2 regions of the Exiguobacterium sp. SL-10 genome follow, and region 1 is predicted to be linked to the other one. Evidence: a T-box and tRNA genes for the amino acid it is inferred to sense, from the RefSeq annotation. Region 1 holds a T-box; the other holds one or more tRNA genes.

Region 1 (9,997 bases):
ACCGGCAACGGTTTAACGCCATGAAGAATTTCGTCCAATCAGCCGGTTTCATCTTAGGCCCGGCCATTGCGGGACTTTTGTTCATGCTCGGCAGCCCGACGCTTGCCATCCAGTTGAACGCACTGGCGTTGCTCGTGTCCGTCGGGATCCTCGCATGCTTGCCGAGGCTGTTCACGGCCAGCGACGAGGTCGAGGTGTTCAGCCTGCGCATGATTCTCGAGGACTGGAAAACAGTCGTCCGGTTCGCGTCGACCATGCGTTACGTGACGCTCGTCTATGTTCTGTTCTGTGTCATGACGATTTTCATGTCAGGGCTCGACTCACTCGAGGCGTCGTTCGCGACGCAAGTGCTCGGTTTCTCCGAGAGTCGATACGGCTTTCTCGTCAGTGTCGCCGGAGCCGGGATTATCGCCGGCTCCATCATCAATGCGACGTTCAGTGCTCGGATGACGTTACCGTTTCTAATCAGTTTCGGCGCCATCCTAACACCTGTCGGCTATCTCGTTTTCGCCTTCTCGGAATCGTTCGTGCTCGCATCCGCCGGGTTCTTCCTGCTCACGTTCGCCCTATCGTTCGCGAACACTGGCTTCTTGTCGTTTTATCAGAACAACGTGCCGACCGAACTGATGGGCCGCTTCTCGGGAGTGATCAATGTAGTCGAGTCCATCCTCATCATCGGGTTGACGTTCGGCATCGGCCTCCTCGCTGAATACGTCGGGATTCGTTCAACGTACGTTGCCTTCTCGTTCGCTTTCTTACTCGTCGGCTTGGTCACGGTTCGTGTTGTGTTAGAGCGTTCAAAACGAGCACTGTATGAGGCGGTTCTACGTGAGGAGGAAGCATCTTAATCTTTAATTGAAACTATAGAAAAACCGATTGAGACTTCACTCTCAATCGGCTCTCTTTAAGCTGTCGCGACAACAATGGCTTATTTTAACGCTTGAGTCATCTGATACATGTGTTCTTCTACCACTGAAATAATAACGTCAGGACGATCTACATGAACCGCATGCGATGACCGTTCCGCAATCACCAGCTTGCTAGTTATCGAGAGCATCGTTTGTTCACGCATGAGTTGATGCCACGTTGCTTCTAATAACTTTAACTCAGATTCAGGCAAACCGTTTAACTGGCCTTGTTCGACTTCATGGTCGGCGTCACGTCCAATCACATATACCGGCATCGAACCGAGACTTCCTAACTGTTTGATGAACCGAGCATCCGCATGCCAGTTCTTGACTTCATCCATCATCGTTTTATACAGATTTGGCCTTTGGAAAAATTGGATCAACTCTGCTTGAACATCACTCGGAAGCTTCCGCTGATTGGGTGTCAATACGGTTTGAATACATTGTGTTAACGCTGATTCGGTTTGTTCCGCATAGGCCTCACATTGTTTCAGCCAATCCTCATCTGACGCTCCCTCATTCATGATTGGCAAGTCTAGCGTATCGAGTCTTTCCGAGTCGTGCGATGTGGAGTCGATGAGCACGAGTGCAGCCACATCAGACGGATAACGCTTCGCGAAATGCTGGGCGCAAAGCCCTCCATAGGAATGTCCGAGTAAGATGATAGGACTGTCAATACGCAGAACGTATAACAGTTCTTTTAATTCACGTACAGTCGCTTCGGTGTTGCGTGTGCGTTGACTCTGTTCACTTCTGCCAATCCCCGGGCGGTGATACAGGATGACCTGATTCGTTACACTTAGCTTCTCTGTCACCTCATGCCACTCTTCGAACGAACAACCCATTCCAGTCATGATGACGATTGGTATACCATGCTCTCCTTTACGCTTCACTTCAAGTTCTGTCTCAAACACTTTCACAAAATGGTTCATGGATATCGCCCCCTAATCGTCTCCCGTTTCCAACAATCTCACTTTTCATTATAGCTGACCCGTTAAAATCATTGCTAAATAATTGAAGAACCTATATAATTTTGGAGATTTGAAATCAGAAAGGGAGTGTAGCGTTGAACAACTATCAGAACGTGCTCATCAAGTTGAGCGGGGCAGCCATCGCCGGCGAAGACAACTCAAATTTTGATGCACACAACCTCGATCAAATTGCGGTTGAAATCCTGTCATTGATCGATATGGGCATCAACGTCTCCCTGATGATCGGCGGAGGGAACATCTTCCGAGGCAACATGGCCGACGCATGGGGTATCGACCGCGTCGAGGCCGACAACATCGGCACACTCGGCACCGTCATCAACAGCTTGATGCTTCGCGGGGTCCTGAAGAGTAAGACCGACCGCGAAGTTCGGGTCATGACGGCCATGCCGATTCCGAGTATGGCCGAGCCGTACATTCGACTGAAGGCACTCACCCATCTGAACAAAGGATACGTCCTCATCTTCGCAGGTGGTAACGGTCAGCCGTTCGTCTCGACTGACTATCCGGCGGTTCAACGCGCGGTCGAGATGCACTGTGACGCCCTGTTCGTCGCCAAAAACGGAATCTCCGGCGTCTATACGGACGACCCGAATCGTTCGAGCACGGCGAGACAATATACATCGCTCCACTATAACGATGTGTTGCGCCATGACTTGAAGGTGATGGATCAATCGGCGCTGCTTCTCGCGCGAGACAATCATCTCCCGGTCCATGTGTTCGACTTTGACGAGACGGGCGCGATGAAGCGCATCTGTATGGGCGAATCGATTGGCACGTTGATTCACGATGGCAGGACTAACTTTGCCACATAACTGACGACACCACCGACATCTGTCCCGGTGGTGTCGTTTACTTCATCCGCTCGAAGAAACGCACTTGCTCCGATTCGAAAAACGAGCTCATCGTCCCAATCTGATGTTCTATAATGAAGGTGACGGACATCTTTGATTGGTTATTTCCCACACATAGCGGGTAATTGAGATGGTGGCTCATCGCGAGCTGATTTAAAACAGATGGAGGGTTAAACATGAAGCAATGGACCAATGAATCGACTTATTTGTTCGGGCTCATCGCCTGTATGATTGTCGGCTCGATGGCATTCACCGTTCTTTTGTCCGATAGTAACACCGGTCTTCTCGGCTACTTGATTTTACCGGCCGTCGTTCTATCTTCCCTTATCTTCGGAATGCGGGCCGGGCTGACCCTGTCTGTATCACTCCTTCTCTTTTTATTCATCTATTTCCGATGGTTCGCATCCATCTATGAAGCAGGAAACGTTCAGTTTTTCAACGGCAGAGGTATCAGTTTTACGATTTTGCTGCTCGTCATGTCCATTTTGTCCGGTCTCGTTCATCAACTCGTGAAGAACGTACAACTGTCACGTCTCGAGTTAGAGGAGCGTACCCGACAGCTCGTGGCCGTCGACCCTGAGACGTGGCTCGATAACGCCGAACGGTTTCGGATGGACTTGAATGCCGAACGCGATCGCCTCATTCGCCACGGTGACGCCTTCACGGTCTCGTTCATTCAGATTCATGAGCTGAGACAATTCGAAGAACGGTTTGGACGGACCGAGTATGAATGGTTCTTGAATTACTTCAGTGACGAGCTCCACCTGGCCACGAGACGAACAGATCATAAATACCGAGTCGCTCTAGACACGTTCGCCATCATCTATCCGCACACGTCCCCTGAGGCCGCCCGCGTCGTCCATGATCGGATTCGCCCGTTACTCGAACAGTACGAGCTTCAAAGCGGTGAACACGTGTCGTTGACGCATGAGCATACGTTTTATGACGTGAATCTAGAAAATTGCAACGCAGCCGTTGATGAAATCAATGCGAACATGTCGACATTCAGTTGAATGTCGCACGATAAACATCCCCAATCAGACCATCTATTTGATGTACCCCTAAATCTGCATTCGTCATGATGATCAGTGATTTACCGATGTCCGGGTACGCCACGAGCATGCTTTGAAACCAATCCCCAGCCGAGCGAGGATAGCTCTCGCTGCTACTGTTTCCCATCAAGAAAGACACCGGGGTTCAACGACGAAGCAGACAGCATGTCTTCTACCATCCGAGGAGACAGTACGCGACTGTTCCCTTTCACCGCCTCCATCAGTTCGATGACGACGCGCATCAAATCCTCTGTCGTCGTCCATAGCCCGGCCTCCGATGGATATGGATAGTGCGGGATGATGGGGGCGACGGAATGGCCGCGCTTGTCGTGGCCGCTCGCGAACGTCACACTTTCCACCTCGAAGTCACACCCACTCGCATGCATACCGAGCGGGAAGAACAGCTCGTCACGTATCACATCCGCGAACGGGCGCTTCAGGACGTCCTCAACCAACAGTTGAATCACACCAAATCCAGCCTCCGAATAATGAAACGCTTGGCCCGGCTCGCCAGTCACCTGAACCGGTCCGTCGTGATACGGCGTTTCTCCGTTCAATAAAGAGCGTGTCAGCCGTCACGAGTTGACCGCTCTCCGTCGCTACCGTACCGATCCATCAATTGCCCATGTTCAAGCCAGACGATGCTACAACCCGGAACGCGATGATGTCTCATCCGCTCCTCGATATACGCTACATCTAACGGCATCACGCAACTTCCTCTCCTAAAGATAATCTCACCGCATCACAATCAATTCGGACAAATCGTCAATCGAATCATCGGCGTCTGCTTCAGACTCCTCCCACCGGTCGTTCCGTTTCCAAACCGTCCGCATGCCGACTCGCTTAGCGGCTTGAATATCATGGAGCGCGTGATCCCCGACTAACATGGCAGTTTCTGGCGTAACGTCTAATGCCTCGAGAGCCCAATGAAACAGCTCGGGATCTGGTTTCTTCATGCCTTCCCATTCAGAGACGAGAATACAATCGAAATAGTCACTGATCCCTAAACCATGGATGGACTTCATTTGAAATTCGCCAAATCCGTTCGTGATGATACCGAGTCGAAGACCACGCGCTTTTAAGGCGTTCAGCATCGAGTCGAGATTCGGGAAAGCGACACAGCAATGCTGAAACTCATTCACATAGTCGTCGAGTGATTCTACTAATCTCAAATTCCTGAATCAACTGGTCATACACCGCGTCTTTCCATCGATATCCATGATTGTCGAGTTCGATGAAGCACGTGACATAATCTCGTTCTTCGATGCCTTTCAGACGTTCTTTCAAGCGCGCATACTGGTCATGGATGAACCGTCGCACGGATTCATCACGGTCTAGCAGCGTGCCATCTAAATCGAATATGACGGCCTTAATCATCGATATGGCCCCTTTCACATATTCATCATTCGAAATGAGGAATACACCTCCATCCCGTCATGTGATTGATTGCTCGTAAAGTCTCGCCCGTTCTTCCTCAATGTTGGCCACATCGATTCTGTCAAATAACGGAGCCACCTTGTTCAAACGATGTGATTTGATCCTTACAACATTCCATCCCTCGCCCACCACGTTAATCATTTCGTAAATATTCTCACTCGAGAATGGCAGAAACGGTTCCAAGATACGTCCCAAATTAATAATCAAATGAACGCAGTTCGCTAGCGTCTGTTGACACTCTTGTTCACTTGTATTGATTTCTTTCCAAGGTTGCTGTTGATCGAAATATTTATTCGAAAATCGAACCACTTCAAAAACCGTCTCCAAGCCTTGCTTGAATTTCGCTTGTTCAATGAGTTGACCCACATCTTCATACAACGTTTCAATTTTTGATTGAATCTCGATCGATACGTCTACGTCGGGAATGACGCTTTCAAATGATTTCTCAATGAATTTAAGCGTTCGGTTGACAAAATTCCCGTAAGCTCCTAGCAATTCACCATTGTGACTATAGATGAATTCTTTCCACGAAAAATCGGCATCCCTGTTCTCAGGTGCGTTGATGGTCATAAAATAGCGAATCGAATCCGCATCGTACCGCTCTAACAAATCCGGTACCCAAACTGCCCAGTTCTTGCTCGTGGATAATTTTCGTTTCTCGAGCGTTACATACTCGTTCGAGACAATGTGCGTCGGTAACGCTTTGTCTCCCAAGGCATCAAGAATCGCGGCCCATATCACGGTATGAAAAGGGACATTGTCTTTTCCATGTACGTAATATGATCGCACAGCAGGTGACCAAAACGGTGAATCATCAGTTCCGTTAGTATGCGCCCATAGTTGACTCGCCGTGTAATAGCCTGCTACCGCTTCAATCCACACATATATCTTTTTCGCTTCATATCCTTTGATTGGCACGCTGACACCGATTGATAAATCTCGTGATACGGCACGGTCTTGCAACCCTTCGCTCAAGTATCTGTTCGTCAGTGAGATCGCATTCTCACGCCAAAGTGAATGGGTCTGCGCATGGGTCACATACGATTCTAACGTTTTTTGAAACGAGCTCAATGAAAGATAAAAATGTTCAGTCGAACGTGTCGTCGGTTCGTTCCCACAAAGCTTACATTGGCGCTCCAGCAAATCGAGCGGCTCGAGCATTTTAGAACAATGGTCACATTGGTCGCCACGCGCTTGACCATGACATTGCGGACAAACTCCTTCCACATAGCGATCCGGAAGAAATTGTTCACAATGGGTACAATAGCTTTGTTCGACTTCTTTTTTATAGATCAGTCCCTTTTGAAGCAAATTGAGAAAGATGCGTTGCACGCTCCGATGATGGAACGCGGTGTCCGTCCTTGTATACACATCATATGAAAATCCGAGCTTAGAAAAACATGCTTCAAACTCTTCATGGTACCGATCCGCGATAGCAGCCGGGGATACGCCTTCTTGTTTCGCCCTGACTGTAATCGGGGTCCCGTTGCAGTCGCTGCCTGACACGTACAGTACTTCTTCTCCTTTTAGCCGAAAATATCTTGCTAAAATATCTCCAGAAAGAAGACTCGAAACATGTCCTAAATGTAAAGATCCGTTCGCATACACCCAAGCCCCACCAATGAATACAGCCATGACTTCATTCCTCCAGTTAATTAGTTGAATAGAAAACAAAAAAACCTCGCCCTCAACTGTTCATAACAGTTAAGGACGAGGTTTGGATTCCCCGTGGTACCACCTTAGTTCGCAAAATGGCTTACACCATTTGCCTCTTCAAGTACAGAACAAAAAATCGTTCGTATACCGTGACATTGATAACGGGTGCCAATTCCCGTCGAAGCCTACTCATACGTTTCGTACTTTCGGGTCGAAGCTCAGAGACCATTTTCAAGTGGGGATTTTCAACTTCTTTTCAGCTACCGAAGTTCTCTGTATAAAAATCGAGTCACTCTACTTTTCTCATCTATGCCTTTATCGAATATGTAAGAGTATCATATTCGTATTGGAATTTTTAGTCAATCAAAATTTTCAAGTTTGTGGAAGAAGCACGTTGTTTTTTTTCGTCACCGTATCGATAATCCGGGTGTGCGTATCGTTTTTCGAGAGCAATACGGTCTCGCCCGTCTCGTCAAAACAGTAAGCGATTGGAATTGAAAATCCACAGTTCCGATACGACCCGTCGGCGTGGCTCGTCCCGAGTATGATTGAGCGTTGTTGCATCGCGATTTGCTTCGCTTCGCCGGACCAGTCCGCATATTGTACTTCGCTGAACATGCCGACGCCAATCGGATTGAAGATGCGTTGGATGTTATCTTTCGATTTGAGTCCGTCGAGCCCCATGAAGATTTCTCGACAGAGCACATATCCGTATCGGTGAACGTCGTCCTCGACGGTTGACGGCATGAAGAGCGGCATCGTTTCCGGCGTCTTGGCACGGTCCAACAGCATCTCCCCTCGCTTGTTGATGATAAAGGCGCGGTCCACGTTCTGCTCGTTTCGATAGCCCATCACGACCGCTGTCTGGAATCGCTTCGCGAGTTTCTTGACCTCGGGAAGATGGGTAACCTGACAATAGCCTTCCGGGTACAAGATCAAGTCCACATCGGGGTTCGCTTTGATGTCTTGACTGAATTGCTCTAGGTGTTTTTCCATTTTGGGTTGGCCAATCAGAATCTTCATATGTACGGCACACCTTTCTCAAATTTACATTTTTTAAAATCAATATTCTCACTTCGTTGCAAAGCCGACTAAACAAAGAGGTTTCTTCTCATGAATCGCCTCGACCACGCCTCCGGCAATCTCTTCATGCGTCAACCAGCGGCGCTGACCTTTCACGACCTGATAGCCGAGTTGTACTTGGTGATAACGGACATTTTTAGGGATCCTCAGCCCGTTCCTCACACCGCTCGGATTCGCGCGGCTCCCGAGAACATGGAACACGTCCGTGCCCCCGCGCAGTGCTGACAACACACACGGTAAGGCGTTAGCTGCGTCCGAATGAATCCAGGCAACGACCAAGTCGAAATCTCCGTGATCCGCAATCGAACTTCGCAACGCTTCCTTGAGACGCAAGTCGTCCCGATAGTCGAACAATATGGCAGACAGCCGATCTGGCGATTGATCGGTCAATCGGTTCATTTTCTCGGCATCCCGTCCGATGATGGACACGTGATACCCAACCTCTGCTAACCAAAGGACCGTCCCCGCCAGCATCCCGCTGCCGCCGATCACTAGCGCATGTTTCACGATATATCTGTCCCTTCTGTCCGTTTATAAGTATGGAAGGAATCCTGTCTTACGAGAGCGAAATCCACATATAACATCCCCTCAAGGAGGCATGATTCCCATTCCATCGACCATCTATTTCATCAAACCAATCGAGTCGCCACACGAACTCGATGAATCGTTCCCAGTCATGAACCAACTGCGTACCGACCTGACGCTCGACACGTATCGTGAAATCGTAGCCGCCATGCGACCGCAAGGCTATGAACTGTATGCGTTATACGCCGACGATGCGATTGTATCGCTTGCGGGTATTGAGCTCCGCGTCAATCTATATCTCGAGAAACACGTCTTCATTTACGACCTTGTGACGTGCGCGAACCATCGCTCGAACGGATATGGTGAGATGCTGCTTCACTTCGTCCACGAATACGCCCGCGACCATAGTGCCAAATACGTCGCCCTTGAGTCAGGACTTGCCCGGACCGAGGCGCACCGCTTTTATAAAGACAAAATGGACTATGCCATCACGAGCTATTCGTTTCGTAAACAGCTTTGAATTCGTTGTAACGAAAAAGGAAGAGCCTGTCGCTCTTCCCGTCTCTATTATATCGTGATTCTCGAACCAAAAACAGACTGTGTTCTCCTAAATTCATCCACTATACTGTGAAGACAACCTGACTGAAGGAGAGATGAAGCATGACTGATGACATGAGACCGCTCGATCCAGGCCCGTTTTTTCACGGCACGAAAGCCGAACTGAAGCTAGGTGACTTGCTAGAACCGAAGCGACGCTCAAACTATCAAGATAAGCAGTCGAATTACATCTATTTCACGGCCACCCTCGACGCCGCCAAATGGGGTGCCGAACTGGCGAGCGGTGAGGCTCGTGAACGCATCTATCTCGTCGAACCGACGGGTGACTTCGAGAATGACCCGAACTTGACGGACAAGCGCTTCCCTGGCAATCCGACCCGGTCGTACCGGTCGAACGCCCCGCTCAAAGTCGTGGCCGAGCTCGGGACGTGGGAACGCCATCCGGATGATGTGATCACGCATATGCTTGAATCGCTTGAGAACCTGCGGCAATCAGGAGAAGATGTGATTGACGACTGATACGAAGGCGAGGCACCTTGAATCATTCCTTTACACAATACTATCAGCGAGGGAAAACTATGAAAAAAGAAATCTCTAAATGCGAAGTGATGGAACTATTTTTACAAGCGTGTCCTTCCTATAGAAATCGATGGAATGCATATGTTGAAGACAATTACGAGACTGGAGATGAGCAGTTACTGTATATCGATTTTGCTGATCTTGCTGCGCACATCGTTGACTTGTATAGACAAAACAAGTTGAAAGAGTTTCCGGCGGTGTTTCATGTCATTGAATTATTTCACACAACTGGTGATCCTTACGTTAAAGAAGCTGTGACAATCGGATTATTGGAAGATATGCAAAACAAATTATTATACAGCGGAAGAGAGACGAGTGTATTTCATGAATATTTGCATCAAGAATCACTTGAATGG
Region 2 (9,997 bases), on a different contig from region 1:
CTGAGGTTTCACGAGCGAGCTTTAAACAAGAGGCAGATCGTCTCCGGCTACCATATCGTGACCTCAATATTGAGCCACCCGGCTATGATAATGAATCGATGAATCGTTATTTGATTGAGCAGCTGACCTGTTATGTAATCGAACTTGATGGACAGGTAATCGGTGGAACCGTCGTGACATTGACCGGACAGGAGTATGGTCGAATCGATCGTATGTTTATCCATCCCGAGCAGCAAGGACGAGGAATAGGGAAACGCGCGCTACAATTGATCGAGGGACTTCATCCGACTGTACGAATCTGGGAGTTGGAGACGTCAGCAGCCCAACCTAACAATGTCGCATTTTATCGCGCTGCCGGTTACCAATCTGTCTTCGAGTCGGACGTGGAAGTCTGTTTCATCAAACGAGTAAAGCGACCCATCGATGAAGCAATCACATTTCGATATGAAGAGCGCTCCATCAAAGGTGCCCAAGCGTATGGGGTGGATGCGAGCCAACTTGCCATCACGAATAGTAACATCTCGGAACTACGGGCCAGCAATTGTAATTTCACGAGGAGTCAGTTCCGAAATATCAATTTCCGAGAATCTGAGTTCGATGACTTAAATCTATCCGGCTCCCAGTATCGGTTCGTTACCATGTTCGAGTCGGGACGGCCGACGACGTTCTTCCACACAAACCTGACGAGCACGATTATGAAGAACTGTCGGCTCGATGGTATGCAAATCGAAGACTCATCGATTGACGGCTTGACGATTGATGGGGTACACATCAAAGACCTGTTAGAACATTATCGAAAAGAAACTGGAGGAATGAAACGTTATGAGTGATCTCTACCAAACCCAACACGACTTACAACAACAGATGGCAGAACGGGACCGACTCGCCCGAAAATTAAAAACACTCGACAAGCAAATTGCCGAACACGAAGCTGTACGAAAGCAACTTCTCAATTCGTTTACGAAGGAACAGCGCGATGTCTATGACTTAGATTCATTCTCGCTCGTCAACGCATGGCGTAAGCTAAGGGGAACATTCAACGAACAAAAAACGATTGAATTAGAAGAGGCGGCCCGGGCCGAATTGAAGTTACGCGAACATGAGGCGATGGTAGATGAGTTGGCGCTTGAGCGTCGTGACTTATATGAAACGTTTGAGACGTATCATGGAATCGACGCAAAATGGGAGACTTTCCTAAAAGAGAAGGAAACGCATTTGAAGCAAGATTCTACTGTTCGGGAAGAATTATATCGACTCACGGATCAACAGGTAAAAATGAATGAGGTGCTTGTTGAATATAAAGAAGCCATCGGTGCTGGAAATTCAGCACGGACGGCCATCTCAAGAACACTGAAACATCTCGACAGTGCGAAAGGTTGGTCGACATATGATACGTTCTTTGGAGGAGGATTGATTGCGACAGCGATGAAACATGATGCCATCGATGCTTCAGAGCGGAAGATGCATGAACTTCAAGCCGCACTCGAGCGCTTCTCGCGGGAGTTGGCTGATGTGAAAGGCGTCGTCAGCGGCTTACACATCGAACGTGGGTCACTCATTCAGTTCGCAGACTATTTCCTCGACGACATTTTCTCGGAATGGACGATGCACGGACGAATCAATGATTCACTTGATAAAGTGAACGGGCTCGATCTTGAAATTGCTAAACTGATTGAGAAAATGGAGAGAGAAGTTGAACGCTTGGAGCGACAACTCGAAGCGACCGAAACGAAACGCCAACAGCTCATCCTCACGCGATGAGCTGTTGGTCATTCTGATTATTTTCGGGACGATGACGCCAGAGCCGACGTGAACAAGAGGATTGGTTGTGGTGGGTCAAGCTGTGGATGACAATATGGACAAGTAGACATCGGATGAGTACACTTCCTTTCAATATGAAGTGTACCAAAAGGGGGATTCAAATGAATGAGTTGATCGATTATATCGTCGACGAAGTCGGGCAAGAAAGACATACAATTATCGGGATTTCAGGACACGGGGGTGCCGGGAAGTCGACGCTCGCAGACGCTTTACGTGTACGCCTCGGGGACGTGAACTATATCAATACCGACCCATACATCACGGATTCGACGTTACGGAAGAGTGCGATGCTCAACTATACGGTCGACGGAACACCACATCACTATAAAATGACGGCCTGTCATCCGGCGGCGCATCACTTGCTGTCACTCGAGCGTGATGTCCGGATGGTACGGGAAGGCATCGGCTTTTATACGATTGACGTCCCGTATCTTGAACGGACATGGATCAATCCAGCAAAACAAATCACGATTATCGAAGGGATGAGCGTCGCGTTCCTCGAACCCCACTATTTCAATGTATCGGTCTATTTGTATACGAATAGCGATACCGAGTTCGAACGCCGTTCCGTCAGAGACGTCCAAGAGCGAGGGATGGACCTGGCGTATTTGAAAGCCTCGCACGACGAGCGTCGGCTTCAGTACGAACTGTTCATGCATCCGCATCGTGAGAAGTTCCAGGTGGTCGTGAACACGAGTGGAGATGAATGGGTAAAGGATGTGACGTTGTGAAAAAACCAATCGTATGGGTGATCGGTAGTTCCATTCTGGTGTTTGTGTTCATGGCCACTCAATTGTTATTTCCGATTACGTTTCAAGAATTTATCGCCATTCTCATCGCATCTGTTGTTTTGGGCATTGTTCCCGGTGTAATTGCCTCGATGTTGCATCAATTTATAACCACGAAACAAGACAAATGAGATACGTAGCCCCGCTCATGATGAGCGGTGACTACGTAACGTTTCTTGAATCCCGAGTCCGAGTCGATCTTGTTCGCGCTCGAGTTGGTCCCACGTGAGTGAGCGATGGCGCAACGTGACGTCGTTGGCGATCGACTCGAGTGTGCGTTGCTTCTCGATGTTGTCGAGCCAGTAATAGACGTCGACCCCGTCCTCGTCGATTCGCCAAAACGATTTGACGATTTCAAATTCGTCGGCCCAGTCACCGACCGGTTTAAATCCATACTTCTCGACGAACGGGTACGGGCGTTCTTCTCCAAGTGGATCGATGACGTTGCGGACGAACATGAGCTCGAGGCCGGCGTGTTCGGTCGCCTCTAACAGACGTTTCAAAACGGGGAGCGGTTCAACTTCAACATTTTCGACGACATCGAACCAAACCCGTTTGCCGTCCGTGTCCCAGACGGTCGCTTCCACACTATATGGGGCGCCCGCTGTCGACGGAGCGTACATCGTCAAATCAAACGTGAACGGGATATGCTCTTCAGCACCAGGTTCGAGCACGGCCGATAAAGGGATCGGGACTTCTTGAAGGTCGGCCTCGCGGTTGAACTCGTTACCCTCGAGCGTGATGTCTTTAAAGGTCGTCAAAAAGTTAAGCGTCAACTCCTGCAGCCGCACGACATGTGAAGTGGTGTTCGACACGCGTAACGTTCCATGGACGGTCTCGTTCGGTAGAAACGGTACGGTGTGAAAATAGACGGATGCATCCAGTTCGGAAAAGAACCATTTTTTAAAGCGATTACCCCATTTCGACATGACGGTCGCGCTCCTTTTCTCTAGTAAAATACACTCTCTTAATTGTTCCCGAATCCAATTCTCAAAAAACATTTAGAAAAAGGTTGCATTTTATAACTGCTTCACTTATTATAGAGGATGTCGAAACAATTCAAACCATCGCGGGGTGGAGCAGTCTGGTAGCTCGTCGGGCTCATAACCCGAAGGTCGTCGGTTCAAATCCGGCCCCCGCAACCAATTTTTATTTAATTTCATATGTCGTCGCGGGGTGGAGCAGTCTGGTAGCTCGTCGGGCTCATAACCCGAAGGTCGTTGGTTCAAATCCAGCCCCCGCAACCAATTTTTTAAATGAGATAGCGAAACGATGACGTTTCGTGTTTTTTTTTGCGTAAAATTGAGTGTACAATGAGTACGTATCGCTAGAACTACTAAAGGAGAAACATCATGTATACATTGATTACCCATTCTGCGGCCGAGACGCAGGCGGTGGCAGAAAAAATCGCCACGCTCGTCCAAGCCGGGACGGTCATAACGTTGAACGGTGACCTCGGTGCCGGTAAGACGACGTTCACCCAAGGCTTTGGCAAAGGTCTCGGTGTCACGCGTAATGTCAATAGCCCGACGTTCACGATCATGAAACAGTATCAAGGGCGCTTGCCGCTTTATCATATGGACGTCTATCGTCTCGAAGACACGGGGGACGATATCGGACTCGAAGAATATATTAACGGGGATGGCGTCGCTATCGTCGAATGGTCGAACTTGATCGAGTCATCGTTGCCGACTGAACGCCTCGCCATCACGATCGAGCGAATCGGGGACGAGGAACGTCAACTGACGTTCGCGCCCGTCGGTGACATGTACGATGCGCTCGTGAAAGAGGTGCTCGCATGAAGCAACTCATGATTGATACGGCGACGACACGTCTGTCTGTCGCTTTGAGCGAACACGGACAGATTCAAGCCGAAGCGACGGTCATGGTGTCTAAAAACCATGCCGTCACGCTCATGCCGATGATCGAACAATTGATGAGCGCTGTCAAATGGACACCGAACGAGCTTGAACGCATCGTCGTGACGACAGGGCCTGGGTCTTATACGGGCATTCGTATCGGTGTGACGACGGCGAAGACGCTCGCCTACACGCTTCAAATCCCGCTCGTCGGGGTCTCGGCGCTCCGTCTCATGGCGGCGGCCCCGAACACGGAACTCCCGGTCGTATCGCTCATCGACGCCCGCCGAGGGAACGCTTATATCGGATACTATCAACAAAACGAGGCCGTTACACCCGACCGTCACGCCTCGGTAACTGCTTGGCTCGAAGCCAATATCACAGGACCGTTCGTCGTCGTCGGCGACGTCGAGCCGTTCCGTGACGTCTTGGCCGCGTATGAGTATACAGAAGCGCCGGCCGCGCATAGTTACGGCCGGGCGAGCGATCTCGTCGCCTTAGGTGAAGTCACGAATGATGTCCATGCGTTTGAGCCCGAGTATCTTCGTCTCGCTGAGGCGGAAGCGAAATGGCTCGAGGGACAGAACAATGGCTGACATTCAAATCCGTCGCATGAACTGGCTCGACGTCGATGAAGTGACCAAAGTCGAGGAAGCCTCGTTCGCCATTCCTTGGACGAAAGAGGCGTTCATGAACGAGATGCTCCGCAATGACCAAGCGATTTACTTCGTCGCTGTACATGAACGACGCGTCGTCGGTTTCATCGGCGTCTGGCAAATCGTAGACGAGGGGCATATCACGAACATCGCCGTCTTACCGGAATATCGCGGACAAGGCATCGGCAATCTGCTCCTGACGCAACTCGTCGAATTTGCCCGTTCAAAGTCACTCGCGGCGCTCACACTCGAAGTGCGTGTCTCAAACATCGGTGCCCAAAAGCTGTATGAACAGTTTGGTTTTGAAAATGCGGGACGCCGAAAACGCTATTATCAAGACAATAATGAAGACGCCTATATCTACTGGGCGAAGTTAGGAAGTGAAACAGATGGACACATCGCTCATCCTCGCGATTGAGTCGAGCTGTGATGAGACGTCGGTCGCGCTCGTGCGTGACGGTAAGACGCTCTTATCGAACGTCGTCTCGTCGCAGATTGAAAGCCACAAACGGTTCGGTGGGGTCGTGCCCGAGGTCGCCTCGCGCCACCACGTCGAACGGATCACGTACGTCATCGATGACGCTCTTAGCGAAGCCGGTGTGACGATGCAAGACGTCGATGCCGTCGCGGTCACGCAAGGGCCGGGTCTCGTCGGGGCACTTCTCGTCGGCATCAGTGCGGCCAAGGCGCTCGCGTTCGCCCACAGTAAACCACTCATCGGCGTGCATCACATCGCCGGACACATCTATGCGAACGAACTCGTCGAAAAGATGGAGTTCCCACTCGTCTGTCTCGTCGTCTCAGGCGGACATACGGAGCTCGTCTATATGCCCGAGCACGGTGTGTTCGAAGTCATCGGTGAGACACGTGACGATGCGGCCGGAGAAGCATATGACAAAGTCGCACGGACGCTCAGCCTTCCTTACCCAGGTGGACCTGCCATCGACCGTCTCGCGGCCGACGGGGAAGACACGTATAAATTCCCACGGGTTCGACTCGAGGCAGGAAGTTTCGACTTCAGCTTCAGCGGGCTCAAGTCGTCGGTCATCAACGCCGTCCATAACGCTGAACAGCGCGGGGAGACGGTCATCCCTGAAAACTTAGCGGCCAGCTTCCAAGCGAGTGTCGTCGAAGTGCTCGTCGAGAAAGCGATTCGTGCCGTGAAAGAAAAAGGCGCGAAGCAGCTACTCGTTGCGGGTGGTGTCGCGGCCAACCGTGGACTCCGTGCCGCGCTTCAAGAAGCGACGGACCGCGAAGGCATCCGCCTCGTCATCCCACCACTCGATCTATGCGGAGATAACGCCGGTATGATTGGTGTCGCGGCGCATCATGCGTATGTGCGCGGAAAGCGCGATACACTAGCGATGAATGCGGTTCCTGGGTTATCCTTAGAAGAGAGCATGACAGTCTAGGGGGAAAATATACAGATGATGAAACGCATAATCATTGGAGGTCTCATCGTACTGCTCGTCGTCGCGACGTTTTTGCAAGTACGGGAGATCATCCGCGCTTATAATATCGCTTATCAAGAAGAAATCGTGCCGCAAGAGACACGCGTTCGCTCACTGACCGATGCAGACTCGCTCGAAGGCATCGGTCGAGTCACGGGTGAGAACACGCTCGTCGAGACGTTGTACGGCTATAAGAGCCTAGACGATCAAGATATCGAGAGTGTCATCGTCGTCGACCGTAACCTCGGCGTTCAGCCGAAAGCGAGCGACGCGTATTACGAGATCGCACCGGGCCGGGAAGCGACCGAAGAAGAAGCAGCCAAGTTCGAGGACATCGTCAACGAGTTTGACAAAGAGCAACTGTTCGCCCAAGTCATCTCGACGCATGAGGCGAAGTATGTGACGAACGACGAAGAGACGCTCACGTTCTACAAAGTGTTCGTCCGCGACGTCGATACAAACGAGTACGTGTTCTTCATCACGGAAGACGGCCTCAAGCTCGACTTCCACACGCGTGGTTTCCAACCGCTGCGTTACTTCTAAACGTAAAACAGGGAAGCTAATCTCCATAATGGAGAGCGGCTTCCCTGTTTTTATATGTCCGGATGATGTTTGTTCTGTTTGTACCACATATTCACCCAGCTCACGATAAAGACGACCAAGGCGAGCACCCACATGAGGAGCGTCGACTGATAGAAGTGTCCCCATACCGAGCCTGGGGTGTAAAAGCTGTGAACGGTCACATCGACCGGCCAGACGACAAGGCGGATAAACAGCGTGCTCATGAGCAGACCGCTCAACAAACTGATGACAATCCCGCTCCACGTCTGGATGATGAAGCCGATGACGACCGGTAAGAAATAAAACAGGAGCGACGGGACGACGGTCGGTTCGCCCCGAATCAGTTCGGATACGTACTCCGTCCCCGTCGGCACGATATAGGCGAGACCGGTCAGGAAGGCGTGCATCCATTCGATTCGCATCGCACGGAATCGCATCATGAATGGAGCTCCTCCCATTCTGCGTACAGCGCCGTGATTGACTCTTTCGTCGCGTCGGACTCGGTCGACAGTTCTTGCGCCCGGGCGAAGTCGTTGAAGACGTCCGGTTCACACAACAGCTGCTCGATCTCCTCGAGACGAGCCTCGTGCCGCTCGATCGTCAGTTCGATTTCCTCGATCCGCTGTTTCATCCGGCGCTCCTCGCGCTGCTGCTCTTTGTCGGCCCGCTGTTTTTTGACGACGACTTGTTTCGTTTCCTCGCGGGCGAGCCGGGCCAGGTCTTCGAGCTCTTCCTTTTTCTCGACGTAATACGAGTAGTCGCCGAGGTACTCATCGATGCCGCTCGGCGTGATCTCTAAGACGCGCGTCGCGAGCCGGTCGATGAAGTACCGGTCGTGCGACACGAACAGGATCGTACCTGGATAGTCGACGAGGGCGTTCTCGAGAATCATCTTCGAGTCGAGATCCAAGTGGTTCGTCGGCTCATCCAAGATGAGCAAGTTCGGTTGCTCGAGTTTCAGTTTGGCGAGCGTCAAACGGGCTCGTTCGCCACCCGACAGTTCATAGACTCGTTTCATGACGTCGTCACCGCTGAACAGGAACTGTCCAAGCAGGTTACGCACTTCTTGTTCGCGCATGAGCGGCCAGTCGTTCCAAATTTCGTCGATGACGCGGTTTTTATCCGACAAGTTCTGTTGCTCCTGGTCGTAGTAGCCGATCTCGACGCCGGCACCGTAGCGGATGTCGCCGGTAAGGGCCGGCTGTTGTTTCGTCAATACTTTCAAGAGCGTCGACTTGCCGACCCCGTTCGGGCCGACGAGGGCGACTGATTCGCCGCGCTGTAGCTGGAAGCGAAGATGTTGGGCAATCGGCTCCTCATAGCCGATGGCGAGGTCACTGCCGCTCAACACGTCGTTCCCGCTTTGGCGTTTGATCGAGAAGGAGAGGACGGCACTGCGCTCGTCACCGTCCGGCGCTTCCATCCGGTCGACTTTCTCGAGACGCTTGCGGACACTCTGCGCCCGTTTCGTCGTCGTCGCCCGGGCGATGTTGCGTTGGATGAAGTCCTGCATCTTGGCGATTTCTTCTTGTTGCGACTCGAACTGCTTCTTCTCTTGTTCGTAGATGGCGGCTTTCTGTTCGAGGTACTTCGTATAGTTCCCGACGAAGCGGCGGCTTCGATGGCGTGACAGCTCATAGACGACCGAGACGACGCGGTCGAGGAAGTAGCGGTCGTGGGAGACGATAAGAACGGCGCCTTTATAGCCGCTCAAATACTTCTCGAGCCAACCGAGCGTCTCGATGTCCAAATGGTTCGTCGGCTCATCTAAGATGAGCAGGTCAGGACTTTGGAGCAGCATCTTCGCGAGTGCGAGACGTGTCCGTTGTCCGCCGGAGAGCGTATCGATGCGGCGTTCGAAGTCGTCCGGATAGAAACGCATCCCGTGAAGGACGGAGCGGATCGTCGCCTCATATTGATAACCACCGCGGTCTTTAAACGTATGCTGTTCTTCATCGTAAGACGACAGGAGGCGCTCATAAGCGGCCGGGTCGTTCAAGATGCGCTCCGAACCCATGTCTTGTTCCATGCGGCGCAGCGTTTTTTCTTGTTCGATCAAATCAGTGAAGACGGTCAGCATCTCATTCCACATCGTCTCATTCGACTCTAACCCTGAGTCTTGGGCGAGATAGCCGATGGTGACATCTTTTGGCTTCATGATATCGCCTGAGTCGTAATTGTATTCCCCGGCGATGACTTTGAGCAGTGTCGACTTACCGGCGCCGTTGCGGCCGACGAGGGCGACGCGTTCGCCTTCTTGAATTTCTAGTTTGACGTTCTCTAAAATCGGCTCGACGCCGAATGATTTCGATAAGTTATTGACTTGCAGTAGGATCAAATGAAAAAACCCCTTTCTCTCTATTTAGTATACTTTATTTCTTCCCCATTTCAGGTATATTCATTGAGTGGTCATGTGAATTCGTTTACAATCAAGGTGTATGACATTAGATTCGTTTGAAACGCGTCGTAAAAAGGAGGCTCTTTCCGTTGAGTCAAAACGAACCAAAGATTCCGCAAGCGACAGCCAAACGGTTGCCACTATACTATCGGTTTATCCAAAGCCTACATTCGTCAGGAAAACAGCGTGTCTCTTCTGCTGAACTGAGCGAGGCGGTCAAGGTCGATTCGGCCACGATCCGTCGCGATTTCTCGTACTTCGGTGCGCTCGGTAAAAAGGGATATGGCTATAACGTACAGTATCTGTTAGACTTTTTCCGTAAGACACTGAATCAGGACGAGATTACGAACGTCGCCTTGGTCGGGGTTGGTCATCTCGGGACAGCTTTCGTCAACTATAACTTCCTTAAAAACAATAACACACATATCGTCGTCGGGTTCGACGCAGACGAGACAAAAGTCGG

Evidence for each region. A T-box is a leader RNA that pairs with one kind of tRNA and senses whether it is charged. The one in region 1 lies ahead of metG (methionine--tRNA ligase), so its partner is inferred to be a tRNA-Met.
Region 2: it has a tRNA-Met gene. The T-box ahead of metG (methionine--tRNA ligase) is inferred to sense a tRNA for this amino acid. The anticodon was not compared.

The regions. Positions count from the first base shown of each region.
Region 1 covers NZ_SJUP01000003.1:38,612-48,608, reverse strand. The annotation lists gene EVJ33_RS04815 (MFS transporter) at 1-848, shown strand, start outside; gene EVJ33_RS04810 (alpha/beta fold hydrolase) at 929-1,840, opposite strand; gene pyrH (UMP kinase) at 1,975-2,712, shown strand; gene EVJ33_RS04800 (GGDEF domain-containing protein) at 2,928-3,764, shown strand; gene EVJ33_RS15415 (hypothetical protein) at 3,757-3,930, opposite strand; gene EVJ33_RS04795 (serine hydrolase domain-containing protein) at 3,917-4,360, opposite strand; gene EVJ33_RS15410 (hypothetical protein) at 4,372-4,509, opposite strand; gene EVJ33_RS04790 (HAD family hydrolase) at 4,538-4,975, opposite strand; gene EVJ33_RS15730 (HAD family hydrolase) at 4,938-5,180, opposite strand; gene metG (methionine--tRNA ligase) at 5,238-6,875, opposite strand; T-box leader at 6,944-7,215, opposite strand; gene EVJ33_RS04780 (hypothetical protein) at 7,269-7,919, opposite strand; gene EVJ33_RS04775 (Rossmann-fold NAD(P)-binding domain-containing protein) at 7,968-8,486, opposite strand; gene EVJ33_RS04770 (GNAT family N-acetyltransferase) at 8,578-9,024, shown strand; gene arr (NAD(+)--rifampin ADP-ribosyltransferase) at 9,165-9,581, shown strand; gene EVJ33_RS04760 (DUF7674 family protein) at 9,641-9,997, shown strand, end outside.
Region 2 covers NZ_SJUP01000008.1:696-10,692, forward strand. The annotation lists gene EVJ33_RS09935 (GNAT family N-acetyltransferase) at 1-830, shown strand, start outside; gene EVJ33_RS09940 (coiled-coil domain-containing protein) at 823-1,761, shown strand; gene EVJ33_RS09945 (uridine kinase family protein) at 1,923-2,552, shown strand; gene EVJ33_RS09950 (hypothetical protein) at 2,549-2,740, shown strand; gene EVJ33_RS09955 (sporulation protein) at 2,756-3,538, opposite strand; tRNA gene EVJ33_RS09960 (tRNA-Met) at 3,678-3,754, shown strand; tRNA gene EVJ33_RS09965 (tRNA-Met) at 3,780-3,856, shown strand; gene tsaE (tRNA (adenosine(37)-N6)-threonylcarbamoyltransferase complex ATPase subunit type 1 TsaE) at 3,962-4,411, shown strand; gene tsaB (tRNA (adenosine(37)-N6)-threonylcarbamoyltransferase complex dimerization subunit type 1 TsaB) at 4,408-5,064, shown strand; gene rimI (ribosomal protein S18-alanine N-acetyltransferase) at 5,057-5,542, shown strand; gene tsaD (tRNA (adenosine(37)-N6)-threonylcarbamoyltransferase complex transferase subunit TsaD) at 5,514-6,536, shown strand; gene EVJ33_RS09990 (hypothetical protein) at 6,552-7,118, shown strand; gene EVJ33_RS09995 (hypothetical protein) at 7,169-7,576, opposite strand; gene EVJ33_RS10000 (ABC-F family ATP-binding cassette domain-containing protein) at 7,573-9,474, opposite strand; gene EVJ33_RS10005 (redox-sensing transcriptional repressor Rex) at 9,624-9,997, shown strand, end outside.